DNA from 4 places in the Dysgonomonas termitidis genome. Region 2 is predicted to be linked to each of the others. Evidence: riboswitches for the same ligand, from Rfam matches in the RefSeq annotation. Region 2 holds a riboswitch; each other region holds the start of a gene.
What was found. A riboswitch is a leader RNA that binds a small molecule or an ion and turns the genes downstream of it on or off. The one in region 2 is predicted to bind cobalamin.
Positions count from the first base shown of each region.

Region 1: another riboswitch for cobalamin. It lies ahead of ACYQ3L_RS16520 (TonB-dependent receptor); the one in region 2 lies ahead of ACYQ3L_RS14405 (cobyric acid synthase).
Region 3: another riboswitch for cobalamin. It lies ahead of ACYQ3L_RS13125 (cysteine-rich CWC family protein); the one in region 2 lies ahead of ACYQ3L_RS14405 (cobyric acid synthase).
Region 4: another riboswitch for cobalamin. It lies ahead of pflB (formate C-acetyltransferase); the one in region 2 lies ahead of ACYQ3L_RS14405 (cobyric acid synthase).

Region 1 is NZ_BAAHYD010000002.1:3,040,239-3,043,623, forward strand. It holds gene ACYQ3L_RS16520 (TonB-dependent receptor) at 1-1,498, opposite strand, end outside; cobalamin riboswitch at 1,897-2,089, opposite strand; gene ACYQ3L_RS16525 (HU family DNA-binding protein) at 2,176-2,457, opposite strand; gene ACYQ3L_RS16530 (ribonuclease H family protein) at 2,533-2,799, opposite strand; gene ACYQ3L_RS16535 (hypothetical protein) at 3,100-3,222, shown strand.
Region 2 is NZ_BAAHYD010000002.1:2,444,448-2,447,832, forward strand. It holds gene ACYQ3L_RS14395 (NAD(P)H-hydrate dehydratase) at 1-480, opposite strand, end outside; gene ACYQ3L_RS14400 (B3/B4 domain-containing protein) at 733-1,395, opposite strand; cobalamin riboswitch at 1,467-1,760, shown strand; gene ACYQ3L_RS14405 (cobyric acid synthase) at 1,828-3,385, shown strand, end outside.
Region 3 is NZ_BAAHYD010000002.1:2,151,008-2,154,392, reverse strand. It holds gene ACYQ3L_RS13130 (phosphoenolpyruvate carboxykinase (ATP)) at 1-981, opposite strand, end outside; gene ACYQ3L_RS13125 (cysteine-rich CWC family protein) at 1,242-1,463, opposite strand; cobalamin riboswitch at 1,911-2,103, opposite strand; gene ACYQ3L_RS13120 (HU family DNA-binding protein) at 2,190-2,456, opposite strand; gene ACYQ3L_RS13115 (hypothetical protein) at 2,532-2,735, opposite strand; gene ACYQ3L_RS13110 (ribonuclease H family protein) at 2,811-3,206, opposite strand; gene ACYQ3L_RS13105 (hypothetical protein) at 3,203-3,385, opposite strand, start outside.
Region 4 is NZ_BAAHYD010000001.1:947,266-950,650, forward strand. It holds gene pflB (formate C-acetyltransferase) at 1-1,874, opposite strand, end outside; cobalamin riboswitch at 2,342-2,534, opposite strand; gene ACYQ3L_RS03655 (HU family DNA-binding protein) at 2,621-2,887, opposite strand; gene ACYQ3L_RS03660 (hypothetical protein) at 2,963-3,166, opposite strand; gene ACYQ3L_RS03665 (ribonuclease H family protein) at 3,242-3,385, opposite strand, start outside.

The DNA.
Region 1 (3,385 bases), 600 kb from region 2:
ATTTAATAAATCCATTTTTGAACGAACGGCTATACTGGAACCCGACATCGAACTGATGTGTGAATTCCGGTTTTAGCGCTGAAAAGCCAATGTTTGTATAATACAGGTCATTGAATGTAGGCATTCTGAATATTTTTTTATAAAAAGCCCTGAAATTTAAATCCTTGTTTCGAAAAGGCTTATAAGAAATAAAAAATGCGGGGGTCAACTCTTGTTTATCTGGAGCGGCAACAACAGTATCCTGATAGGGAGAATCCGGATTATAGTTCCCAATTCTAAGATCTTCATTGACGAATGTGGCAAGGATACTTCCTTGTATTTTGAAATTGCCCATTTCGACGGCACTGGCCAGTGCTATCAGCGAAGTTGTCCGCTGGGGGAAGAAAAAGCCGGGCATATCCGAACTCAGAGAATTATATTGTACATCGGTAGATAACGAGATATCCCAATTCGGAGTTATAGCATATTTATTAGCTAATGAGCCATACCATTCCCGTTGATGAAAAGAATTATCAATACGCATAGTCGTGGTATCCGGATTGAGAAAGCGCATAAAATCGTAAGCAAATTTTGCATTAGCCTGTATTTCATATTTATTCGTTACACTTTTTTGAAAAGAGCCTTGCACAAAAAAGCTCCTGTCCCACTGACGTTGCGAATTTTTCCACACATTATTGACAATAGCTCCCGGAAGTCCCCTGTTTGAATCATAATAATATAATTTAACTTTCCACAAACCATCAGGGATCGTACCGTATAAACCGGCTTCTGAACGGAAAGAAAAAACATCTCCGTTTTTGCGTACAGCCGTAGTATCATACATCACTTCTTTTAAACCTGGATAAACTCTCTTGTAACGATATTTATACTTTCCCGAAGTATTCATCATTTCGACATTAAAAGAAGCTTTTAAGTCATTGCCTATTTTGTGTTCGTATAAGACCGAAGGGTTTATTAAGTCGAAAGAACCGGTCTTTAAAGTAGTTTTCAGGTTATAATTTTTGTTTTTTGAAAATTGAGGAGTTCTAGTGTGAAGATATACTGAGCCAGATGAACCAAAATCTTTAGCCGGCTGAAATATGTCGCTCTTCTGCCCATTATATAGGGAAATATCCTCCATGTTGTCGAGGGAGAATTTTCCTAAGTCGATTTGTCCATTCTGGGCATTTCCCAATTGTATACCATCATAAAATACGCCTACATGATGCGTACCCATACTGCGGATATTGACTGTTTTGAGTCCTCCTATGCCTCCATAGTCCTTAACTTGTATCCCTGAAAAATATCTGATGGCATCAGCAACAGAGAAACTATTGAGAGCCTTTAGGTCTTCGCCTGTTAACTTTTGTGCGGGAATTACTTCTTTATATGATCTGACCGTAACAACAACCTCTTTGAGATGTTGAATACTGTCCAGTTTACTTTGACCATGAGCAAACTGAAAAATATTCAATAGTACAACTATCGAAATTAGTTTTTTAGTATTATGCAAATACATTTTTAGCTAAATGAACGTTATCAAATAGCTTACAGAAAATTAATTATAATGAAGATTGAGTGAATAAGAAAGGCAAAAGCACAAAGCGCAGATTGATTTCCTATCAGTGTTCTTCAGCTTCATTTCCCGAAAGCTTTAAACTAATCAATCTTGGCAGGTCTTCTGACAATAGAAGTTAAAGATATAACTATCTGAATATAAGCAATTATTTGTATCGTATAGTACTATTTCATACATGAGACCATACTTGGACATGGTTTAATACTATGGACTTACAATAATAACCATATACAGTTTTATCTTCATAAAACTCCTTTTGACAATTCTTTTTTGTATTCTGGATACATAGACTTTACAAGAGTAAGGTCCAAATATAAAAAGTAGGACACAAAAAAGACCTGACAAAATTTGCTCTGGCAGGTTTTCTGACTCGTTCCATTTTACACGCCTTCCCGGATTTATCCAGTGGCATAAGAATGTGTAAAACTATTAAGAACTCACAGCAGCGGGTCTGTTCAGGATTTGCACCTGATTCCCTCTTCACCACTATCTACGAATGCAGAAAGTGGCACCAAAACAGTAGACAAAGGTAGGATAAATTTCAAAACTAATCCTAATTAATATGAATTAATTTAGAAGAATAATTCGCATCAGGTACAGGCAGGATAAAAAGCGGGTCATTTTACCGGGTTTCCGTTTGTCAGCTTAAACTTAACAACCATCCTTTCCGGAAGGACAATTAACTCCCCGGTCTTCGGATTTCTTGACTTGCGTTCCTTCATGGTTTTTACCTGGAATGACCCGAAACCTTGTATGGTGATATTGTTTCCTCCGGACAATACCTCTATAATAGTTTCCAGTACCGGGCTTAAGCTGTCGGCTATGTATTTCTGGGATACCCCGGCTTTCTTCGCGGCCAAGCTTACCAGTTTATCTATTTCCGATTTCTTCTTTGCCATAACATTCATTAAAATAAGCGTGCCTTCCTATTCCTGCGAACCAGAAGGCACCGGTCTAACAATATTCATGTCTTATCATTTACACCCAAAATCTGCCGGATTTTCTCCCCATAAATCATTTTTCCAATGTAATATTTTAATCTTATCCACTTCCGTAGAAAACACTTTCAAAAAGACTTCGGCTTTCCCCAATTCCGTATTTTTCTTCCCTGATGCCGTTTTTTTGTTGTTAAGCCAGGTTATAGCCGTAAAGCTGTCTGTATAAATAACCCTGGGATGGTAATTATTTTCAATGATATATTTTACAGCCGCAACCACCCCCAGGAACTCGCCGATATTCACCGTTTGGTTGCCTAAATCCTCCAGGAAAATTTGCCCTGTCCACAGAGCTTCTACAAGGGGTATTTATACTCCGGGACAACCTTGTTTTCCCTGTATATGCAAGGACATGGCAAGATTTATTGTAACTATTTTATTTCCAACACATTTAATCCGGTTGATCACAAGCTGGCGACTATATATACCAGAACCATATTTTGAACAGGGAAGAAGCCCAGGAAATAGCCGATGCTATCATGGAGCTCTGGTTAAAACAACTTGCCAGAAAAAAGAAAAGCTAAAATAAAAATATATATCGTATTTATGCGTTTTGCAAAAACTACGAAGAACAGCTTTTACTATTATAAAGAAGGTAAACGATTCGATTCCGGCAATGCTTCAGAATATTCGGAATACGAAATGCCGGCAGCCACTTGTCAACCATGATTCCCTTGTATAAAACAAAGACTTCCAGATAAATACCTATCGAGCATAGGGTAAGAATGGTATATGCTAAGGGAGTGAGTAGCGGAGTAGAAATGTCTATGTAAGTAGTTCATAAACAGTAAGCGGTCGCACAACATTGGCTAAGCCGGCATAGCCTGCTTGT
Region 2 (3,385 bases):
GTATTCACTGATCATGCCGGAGGGTAAATCGATAGATATAACACTGTTTCGCAAAGAATTTACTTTGTCGATGATGGGCAATAAAGGTTCTTTTATTGCCCCTTTTACTCCCGTACCCAGCAGGGCGTCGATAATGACAGTATTCCCGCTTATATTCTCTAAATCACTGCTGGTGACGCCGGAGGGCAGGCGCTCCAGATTATATCTGCACTCCTCGGTGAGTTGTTCTTTATCAAATGCCATATGCACAGAACAGTTGTATCCTGCATGGTACAGGATACGGGCTACGGCCAGTCCGTCACCACCGTTGTTACCTTTTCCGGTAAGGAAGAGCAGGGGATAATCTTTCTCTACATTGTTGCATATCCATTGTGCGATGGAATTGGACGCTCTTTCCATTAATTCTATCGAACTGATAGGTTCATTTTCGATAGTATGCCGGTCAGCTTCCTTTATTTGTGCGCCTGTTAGTATTTTCATATATCAAAGGTTTATATTATCGGTTAACAATCAGCAGTAAACAGTAGCTGATGACTTATTATTTTAAAATTACGACTTGTTAAAACTTGACAAACTTTACACTTTTCAGTAAACAGTCAGCAGTGAACAGTAAACAGTCATCAACTTGTATCTCGTGTCTTGTCTACTCGTATCTCATATAACTTTCAAATTTTATTTATATAACTTATTTAGTATAGATAAAGTTCTAAATGATTCCTTACAAAAAATTGACTAAAAGAAAATAACTTCCCCGCCATCCGAATCTGCAAAATCTTTCAGTAAGGATTGCATATATTTTACGGCTTCATCCAAACCCTCTTTTCCGCTATATCCGTTTATAATAGCCAGAAAACTTATTGTGCTTAGTTCTATCTTTGTCCGCTCATTGTCACTTGTCGGTGTTCCCACACCACCGGTAGCATCGCGATATACCGGGATTCCTTCAATATTCAGCATACCCCGCCCGATCCCTTCATAGGGTTCATCGGTCATCCCGACACCTAATGTCAGCGTGTTGCCTTTTATCTTATCTGCATCGAATCCTCCGATAGAATAACCTGTACGGATAGAAACCAGATTAATGAGGTCTACCAGTGTATCTATCTGATACAAGGGCAATTCTCTGACTATTCGGCGGCAAAGGGCTTCAGACGATGGACGGTAGCGGTTCGGGTCTTTTCCGAACTTTTTATATGCTGCACGGGTAGCGGCGATAGCCGGATTCTTCTTTATATCTTCTATCTGGTGATTTGCCTTGTATTCAGCGACACAGTTATCTATGAGTTTCCATAATTCCTCATTGTGAGGGGTATTCTTTACTTTGGCACAAATGGCTGCTCCGGCAAAAGCGGGGCAGGATTTCCTTATTTCCTCCGACACCTTTATTTCTATCATTCTAATAATATATCTCGATTAACAGAATTTCAAAGTTACAATTTTCGTATTGTATAACCTCAATAAAAAGCTATCTTTGTAACTGTTTTGGTGATGTAAACAGATACTCGTCTTTTACATGAAAAGGGAATCCGGTCAGAATCCGGAACAGTGCCCGCTACTGTGGTCTCTATTCAGTTAACAATGTTTCTGAAAAAAGTCTTTGAGCAATACCAAATACCACTGTTTCACAGTAATCAGTGATACAGTAATCAGTTAACAGTTTTTTTGACTGTTTACTGATAACTGCTAACTGTTTACTGAAAATGGGAAGGCCGTTCAAAGATGGAGCAAGTCAGGAAACCTGCCGGACAAAATATTCGGTTTTTATATCCCCGGGGTCAGGGGTGTATTAAAATACATAAGAACTAAAATATCAGAGGATCTAAAATAATGACGAAAAGGCTCAATCCCATCATGTTTGCGGGAACAGGCAGTGATGTAGGTAAAAGTATTATTACATCGGCCTTTTGCCGCATATTTCTGCAAGACGGTTATCAGCCGGCTCCATTCAAGGCGCAGAATATGGCTCTCAATTCATATGCTACCCCCGAAGGGCTTGAAATAGGACGTGCGCAGGCCGTTCAGGCCGAGGCTGCGGGTGTTCCCTGCCATACCGATATGAATCCTTTGTTGCTGAAGCCTACGACTGATAAGGTCTGTCAGGTCGTGTTGAATGGCAAACCGGTGGGAAACCAGCATGCTTATGAGTATTTCAGGGTGGAAGGGCGCGAAGAATTACGGAAGGAAGTAAATGATGCATTCGACCGTCTGGCCCGGCGGTACAACCCTATTGTAATGGAAGGGGCGGGCAGTATCTCCGAAATCAATCTGCGGGCTGTGGACCTTGTGAATATGCCGATGGCGATACATGCCGGGGCTAATGTAATATTGGTAGCGGATATAGACAGGGGCGGAGTGTTCGCTTCGGTGTATGGTTCTGTAATGTTACTTACTGAGGAAGAGCGCAGGTATGTGAAAGGTATCCTTATCAATAAGTTCCGGGGTGATATCAGGCTTTTCGAATCGGGAGTGAAAATGATTGAAGACTTGTGCGGTATTCCTGTTATCGGGGTGGTACCTTATTATAAGGATATATATATTGAAGAGGAAGATTCAGTGATGCTGCAAACCAAGAACTTGCAGGCAACACATGGCAAGGTGAATGTGGCTGTTATCCTGCTTCGTCATTTATCCAACTTTACCGATTTCAATGTGCTGGAACGTGATCCCCGCGTACATCTGTATTATACCAATAATACGGATGAAATAGAAAAGGCGGATATTGTGCTTGTTCCCGGAAGTAAGAGTACTCTTTCCGACCTGTACGAACTGCGTCGCAACGGTGTAGCACAAAGTATTGTGAAAGCACATAAGAACGGAGCTACGGTAGTAGGCATCTGCGGTGGTTATCAGATAATGGGGCAGGAGGTATGTGACCCCAATCATGTGGAAAGCAATATTGAGCGCCTGCCCGGATTGGGCTTGCTGCCTGTAACTACGCAGATGGAAGGGGAGAAAGTGACCCGTCAGGTGAAGTTTTCTTTTCTTGGTTCTGATACTGTTTGCGAAGGATATGAGATACATATGGGGGCGACTGTCCCTGTCGGGAATGCAGGTCTTTCGCTGCTGAATAAGCTGGAAGGCGGCCGTACTGACGGCTATTTCCTGAATGAGAAATGTTTTGGTACATATATACATGGTATTCTTGATAATGGGGCTGTCATAGATTATCTGTTAGCTCCTTATGCCGCAAAGTTGTCCGATGTGCCATTCGACTTCAAGGCGTTTAAGGAAGAACAATACGATAAACTTGCCGACCATGTGCGTAAGCATGTAGATATGGAACTGGTGTATAAGATAATCACCCCCTCCTGCCTCCCCCAAAATGGGGAGGTAACAGAGGATGGTATTGACCAAAAGCCCCCTCTGTCGGAAGGGGGTTGGGGGA
Region 3 (3,385 bases), 290 kb from region 2:
TTTCATATACCCGAAATAGTCTATATCGTCGCAATGGTTCGCATAACCGATAAGGATATCGTTCTTTTTATCTTTGTAATAGAATGTACGTTTTTCTTCATGTCCGTCCGGATAGCCAAAGACATAGATAATATCCGGTTTTTTACCGATATATTCGCTTTCTTTTGCCAGTTCGAAGAGGTTTGCCAAAGCAAAACCATGAACCATAAAATCTTTATGGAAATAGACAAATGTCAGCATATTCCCAACTTTAGCAGGGAACAGGAACCAGTCGTCCTCGTTGAGAACGATATTCTCAATAGGATTTATATTATGTTCCTGGAAAATACCGTCACGCGTATTTCGTTTGGTGTAAGAGATAAACGGAGGATTAAACATTACTGCCGTAATGAACGGTATAGGAGCCAGTCCATTGTATTCCACAGGACAATTCCAGCTGATATCGCTAAGCGTAAGAGCTGCATTCGCGCCTGCTGTTAATTGACGGTAAACACGATATTGGTAACCGATAACAGTTTCTTCGATACGGCGGTATATCGAAAGGATAAGCTCATTGAACAATTCGTTGGCCTGCATAAAACGAACGCTCTGCAAACCACTGCCTATCGAACTGTTGTGGACGATAGTATATCGCTCAAGCCTGCGCCAGAAGCTATAAAGCAATTCTATCAGTTCTATAAACAAGTCTTTATCATTGAAGAAGATAGCATATTTTCCATGCACATTCTGTACTTCATCAGGATTGCAGACAGTAAGCAATTTAAATGCCTCTATCAGCGTTTTTTCAAATTCCTCATCAGTCTTGAATTCTTTGATATAATATTCATAGATAATTATTTCATCTTTCTTCAGTTTCTGAATAAAGACTTCTATAACTCTATGGAATCCATAACTGTTAAGTATTTTCTGCCGCGTGTCGCAAAATTTCAGAGTGAAGTTGATTATTGCTTTACCTTCGCCTAGAGTAAATTCTTGTAGCATGTCTGATATTGTTTATTATTTATAATTTTTTGATTATCCGCACAATTTTCAGTTTATAATCTTCTGCTATATGGCTAAAACGAACAGAAGATCATAAACCGATTACTCCAACCTGAATATAATCAGTATTGAAATGCTTTCCAGTTTCAAATTTAAGGAAACTTACCTATACAATTAAACGAATTAATGACTAAATTTATAATAAATTGTAAATTTAAAACAAGATTTTGCTATTTTCCTGTAATATAGTTCTTTATAAATCATTCATTTTTGTTCTTATTCAGGAACTTAGGATTTACATCAAATGCATAGAAGGAAGTATTTGCTTCCTGTAAACACTTGGGACACAAGCAGTCCCGGTAATTATCTTTTATATAATCACGGACTCCTATAACAAGACTTACCTTACGACAACTGCATAATTCTATCCTGTCCTCCCTGCAACTGAATGACGCAGAACATCTCTTACATATCTTTTTCATTGTTTTTATTTTTAGATGATTTATAATATAATGATAACCAAGACAGAAGTGCCTATAATATAAACTTATGCTACCAACCGATACGATGGGCACAAGGTTACTATAAAACACAACCCGTTCTCGAAATACAAAAGCTTAAATACAGAGATAATTCTCCCGTTTTTTCAATCTTTTTCCGCGAAAGATGAAAATATATACTTTGGCAGGTCTTCTGACAATAGAAGTTAAAGATATAACTATCTGAATATAAGCAATTATTTGTATCGTATAGTACTATTTCATACATGAGACCATACTTGGACATGGTTTAATACTATGGACTTACAATAATAACCATATACAGTTTTATCTTCATAAAACTCCTTTTGACAATTCTTTTTTGTATTCTGGATACATAGACTTTACAAGAGTAAGGTCCAAATATAAAAAGTAGGACACAAAAAAGACCTGACAAAATTTGCTCTGGCAGGTTTTCTGACTCGTTCCATTTTACACGCCTTCCCGGATTTATCCAGTGGCATAAGAATGTGTAAAACTATTAAGAACTCACAGCAGCGGGTCTGTTCAGGATTTGCACCTGATTCCCTCTTCACCACTATCTACGAATGCAGAAAGTGGCACCAAAACAGTTGACAAAGGTAGGATAAATTTCAAAACTAATCCTAATTAATATGAATTAATTTAGAAGAATAATTCGCATCAGGTACAGGTAGGATAGAAAGCGGGTCATTTTACCTGGTTTCCGTTTGCCAGCTTAAACTTAACAACCTTCCTTTCCGGAAGGACAATCAACTCTCCTGTCTTCGGATTTCTTGACTTGCGTTCCTTCATTGTCTTTACCTGAAATGACCCGAAACCTTGTATGGTGATATTGTTCCCTCCGGACAATACTTCTATAATAGTTTCCAATACCGGGTTTAAGCTGTCGGCTATATATTTTTGGGATACCCCGGCTTTCCTGGCGGCCAGGGTTGTCAGTTGCTTCTTATTCATTCGGTTTTATTTGTTTTTGTATACGGCCCCTTTTTCTTCTCTGTTCCGGGATGCTTACAAAGATAAAGATTAATTTCACCTGTATCTTTTTTGTATGGGCTTATTATGTATTTCCACCCGTCCGTCTTCTATAATGCTTTTGATACCCTTATACAGGGGAAGCTCTTCCACTCCCGCTATTTTCAACGCGTTGAGAGTCATTTGGGCTTCCAGCAGCTCCAGGTATTCTTTCTCCGGTAAGCTTACCAGTTTATCTATTTCCGATTTTTTCTTTGCCATAGTAATCATTAAAATAAGCGTGCTTTCCTGTCAGGAAAGACAGGAAAGCACCGGTCTAACAATATTCACATCTTATCATTTGCATCCGAAATCCGCCGGAGTTTCCCCCCATAAATCATTTTTCCAGTGCAATACATCAATCTTATCTACTTCTGCAGAAAACACTTTCAAAAAGACCCCGGCTTTCTCCAGTTCCGTATTTCTCTTCCCTGATGCCGTTCTTTTGTTGTTAAACCAGGTTATAGCCGTAATGCTGTCTGTGTAAATAACCCTGGGATGGAAATCATTTTCGATGATATATTTTACAGCCGCAACCACACCCAGGAACTCGCCTATATTCACCGTTTGGTTACCTAAATCCTCCAGGAAGATTTGCCTGCCGGTACTAAGGTCGATTCCCCGGTAACGGGTCAGTTTGTTTTTTGTGGAATGGGCCGCGTCTGTAGCTATTCCATTCGATGGACGTTTCATTTCCGTTGGTTTTTATTCGACTTCGGTACTAAAAATCCATCGGCTTCCATCTGTTTAATAAGCGCTATCCCCTCCTCCTTAAATTCAGCAAGCACTGAATCCGGCTCCTCTATGTCAACGCGGGAAGCTAATATATCGAGAACTCCCTCCAGGGTACGGCTTGAATCCGATTTGCCATG
Region 4 (3,385 bases), on a different contig from region 2:
ATCGGATTAGCACCCGGTGCAAAAGGAGTTCCGTCGCGGCGTCCGTCTGGAGTATTTCCCGTTTTCTTGCCATAAACGACATTAGATGTGATAGTCAATACCGACTGGGTCGGGATCGCGTCTTTATACATTTTGCGCTTACGGATTTTTTGCATGAACGTCTCCACTATATCTATGGCAAACTGGTCTGTATTATCGTCATTGTTTCCGAAAGGAACATAATCTTTTTCCTGTATATAGTCTACCGCATCTCCGTCAGCATCCCTTACAATACGTACTCTTCCGTATTTTATGGCGGCAAACGAGTCCGCGATGATAGAAAGGCCGGATACGCCAAAGGCTTGTGTGCGTACGATATCTACATCATGCAGAGCCATTTCGAGGGCCTCATATGAGTATTTATCATGCATATAATGGATAATATTCAGTGCTTTCACATAAGTCTCGGCAACCCAGTCGAGGGTACGGTCAAACTTTTCCCATACTTCGTCAAATTCGAGATAATCGCCCGAAATCTTTTCTACCCAGTGTTTAGGCAATACCTGAGCCTTTGTTTTCTCATCTTTACCTCCATTGATAGTATAAAGCAATGCTTTCGGCAGGTTGGCACGGGCTCCGAAAAATTGCATCTGGTGCCCGATACGCATTGGCGATACACAGCATGCAATACCATAATCATCTCCCAGTTGCGGACGCATAAGATCGTCATTTTCGTATTGGAGAGAAGATGTATCGATAGATACCTTCGCACAGTATTTCTTCCATGCCTCAGGTAATCGGTCGCTCCACAGGATTGTAAGATTCGGTTCCGGTGCCGGGCCTAAATTATAGAGGGTGTGCAGCATACGGTAACTGTTTTTGGTTACCATCGTACGCCCGTTATTGGTCATTCCGCCGATCGACTCGGTAACCCAGACAGGGTCTCCCGAGAATAGTTCATTATATTCGTTTGTACGGAGGAAGCGAACAATACGGAGTTTCATTACAAAATGGTCGATCATCTCCTGAGCTTCTTTCTCTGTGATAATGCCATCTTTTAAGTCCCGTTCGATGTAAATATCGAGGAAGGTGGTCACACGTCCCAGGCTCATTGCTGCGCCATTCTGGTCTTTAATAGCTCCCAGATAACCAAAATACGTCCACTGGATAGCTTCCTGAGCATTGGTCGCGGGATTTGAAATGTCGAATCCATAATCAGCAGCCATGCGTTTCAGGGCTTTCAGTGCCTGTATCTGTGAATTCAGTTCTTCCCGAAGACGGATCAGATCATCTGTCATAACGATAGGGTCACATTCCTTGTAACGCTTTTCACGCTCGGCAATCAACCTGTCTACACCATAAAGAGCAATACGGCGATAGTCTCCGATAATACGACCACGTCCGTATGCATCGGGCAGGCCTGTTAATAAGCCGTTGCTTCTGGCGCGGCGGATACTGTCGGTATATGCCGAAAATACACCTTCGTTATGAGTTTTACGATATTTGGAAAATATTTCTGTTGTAACCGGATCGAGTTTGTAGCCGTATTCTTCAAGGCTTTGCTGTACCATGCGAAGCCCGCCGTTAGGGAAGATAGCTCTCTTGAGAGGTTTGTCTGTCTGTACACCTACTATTTTTTCCAGATCCTTGTCTATATACCCTGCGCCATAAGCATCGATCTGAGAAGGAATTCTGGTTTCAGCGTCATAAACACCTTTTTCTTTTTCAACCTTAAACATCTCGCTTAGCTTATTCCATAGCTTTGTAGTGGCATCTGTTGCGCCTTCCAGGAAAGATTCATCTCCTGTATATTCTGTATAATTTTTTAAGATAAAATCATTTATATCGATTTTTTCTTTCCACTTGGTCCCTTTAAAATCTTTATATGCTTCCATTTGTTATTATTTAAATTCAACTTGGCGTTTCAATAATTAAAAACCGGACATATAGATATATCACAAAAAGCATGCCCAATTTCTTCTAAAAAAGAATAAACATGGCTCTCGGAACTTAAGGAAACAGAAAAAATAATAATGAATCCTCACCTTGTAGTGAGAGAATCTTTTTATGGTTCTCAAGCCTTATTTCCCGAAAGCTTTTTAATTGATCAATTCTGGCAGGTCTTCTGACAATAGAAGTCAAAGATATAACTATCTGAATATAAGCAATTATTTGTATCGTATAGTACTATTTCATACATGAGACCATACTTAGGCATGGTTTAATACTATGAACATACAATAATAAGCGTATACAGCTTTATCTTCATAAAACCTCTTTAGACAATCCTTTTTTGTATTCCGGATACATAGACTTTACCAGAGTAATTTCCACGTATAAAAAAGTAGGACACAAAAAAGACCTGACAAAATTTGCTCTGGCAGGTTTTCTGACTCGTTCCATTTTACACGCCTTCCCGGATTTATCCAGTGGCATAAGAATGTGTAAAACTATTAAGAACTCACAGCAGCGGGTCTGTTCAGGATTTGCACCTGATTCCCTCTTCACCACTATCTACGAATGCAGAAAGTGGCACCAAAACAGTTGACAAAGGTAGGATAAATTTCAAAACTAATCCTAATTAATATGAATTAATTTAGAAGAATAATTCGCATCAGGTACAGGTAGGATAGAAAGCGGGTCATTTTACCTGGTTTCCGTTTGCCAGCTTAAACTTAACAACCTTCCTTTCCGGAAGGACAATCAACTCTCCTGTCTTCGGATTTCTTGACTTGCGTTCCTTCATTGTCTTTACCTGAAATGACCCGAAACCTTGTATGGTGATATTGTTCCCTCCGGACAATACTTCTATAATAGTTTCCAATACCGGGTTTAAGCTGTCGGCTATATATTTTTGGGATACCCCGGCTTTCCTGGCGGCCAGGGTTGTCAGTTGCTTCTTATTCATTCGGTTTTATTTGTTTTTGTATACGGCCCCTTTTTCTTCTCTGTTCCGGGATGCTTACAAAGATAAAGATTAATTTCACCTGTATCTTTTTTGTATGGGCTTATTATGTATTTCCACCCGTCCGTCTTCTATAATGCTTTTGATACCCTTATACAGGGGAAGCTCTTCCACTCCCGCTATTTTCAACGCGTTGAGAGTCATTTGGGCTTCCAGCAGCTCCAGGTATTCTTTCTCCGGTAAGCTTACCAGTTTATCTATTTCCGATTTTTTCTTTGCCATAGTAATCATTAAAATAAGCGTGCTTTCCTGTCAGGAAAGACAGGAAAGCACCGGTCTAACAATATTCACATCTTATCATTTGCATCCGAAATCCGCCGGAGTTTCCCCCCATAAATCATTTTTCCAGTGCAATACATCAATCTTATCTACTTCTGCAGAAAACACTTTCAAAAAGACCCCGGCTTTCTCCAGTTCCGTATTTCTCTTCCCTGATGCCGT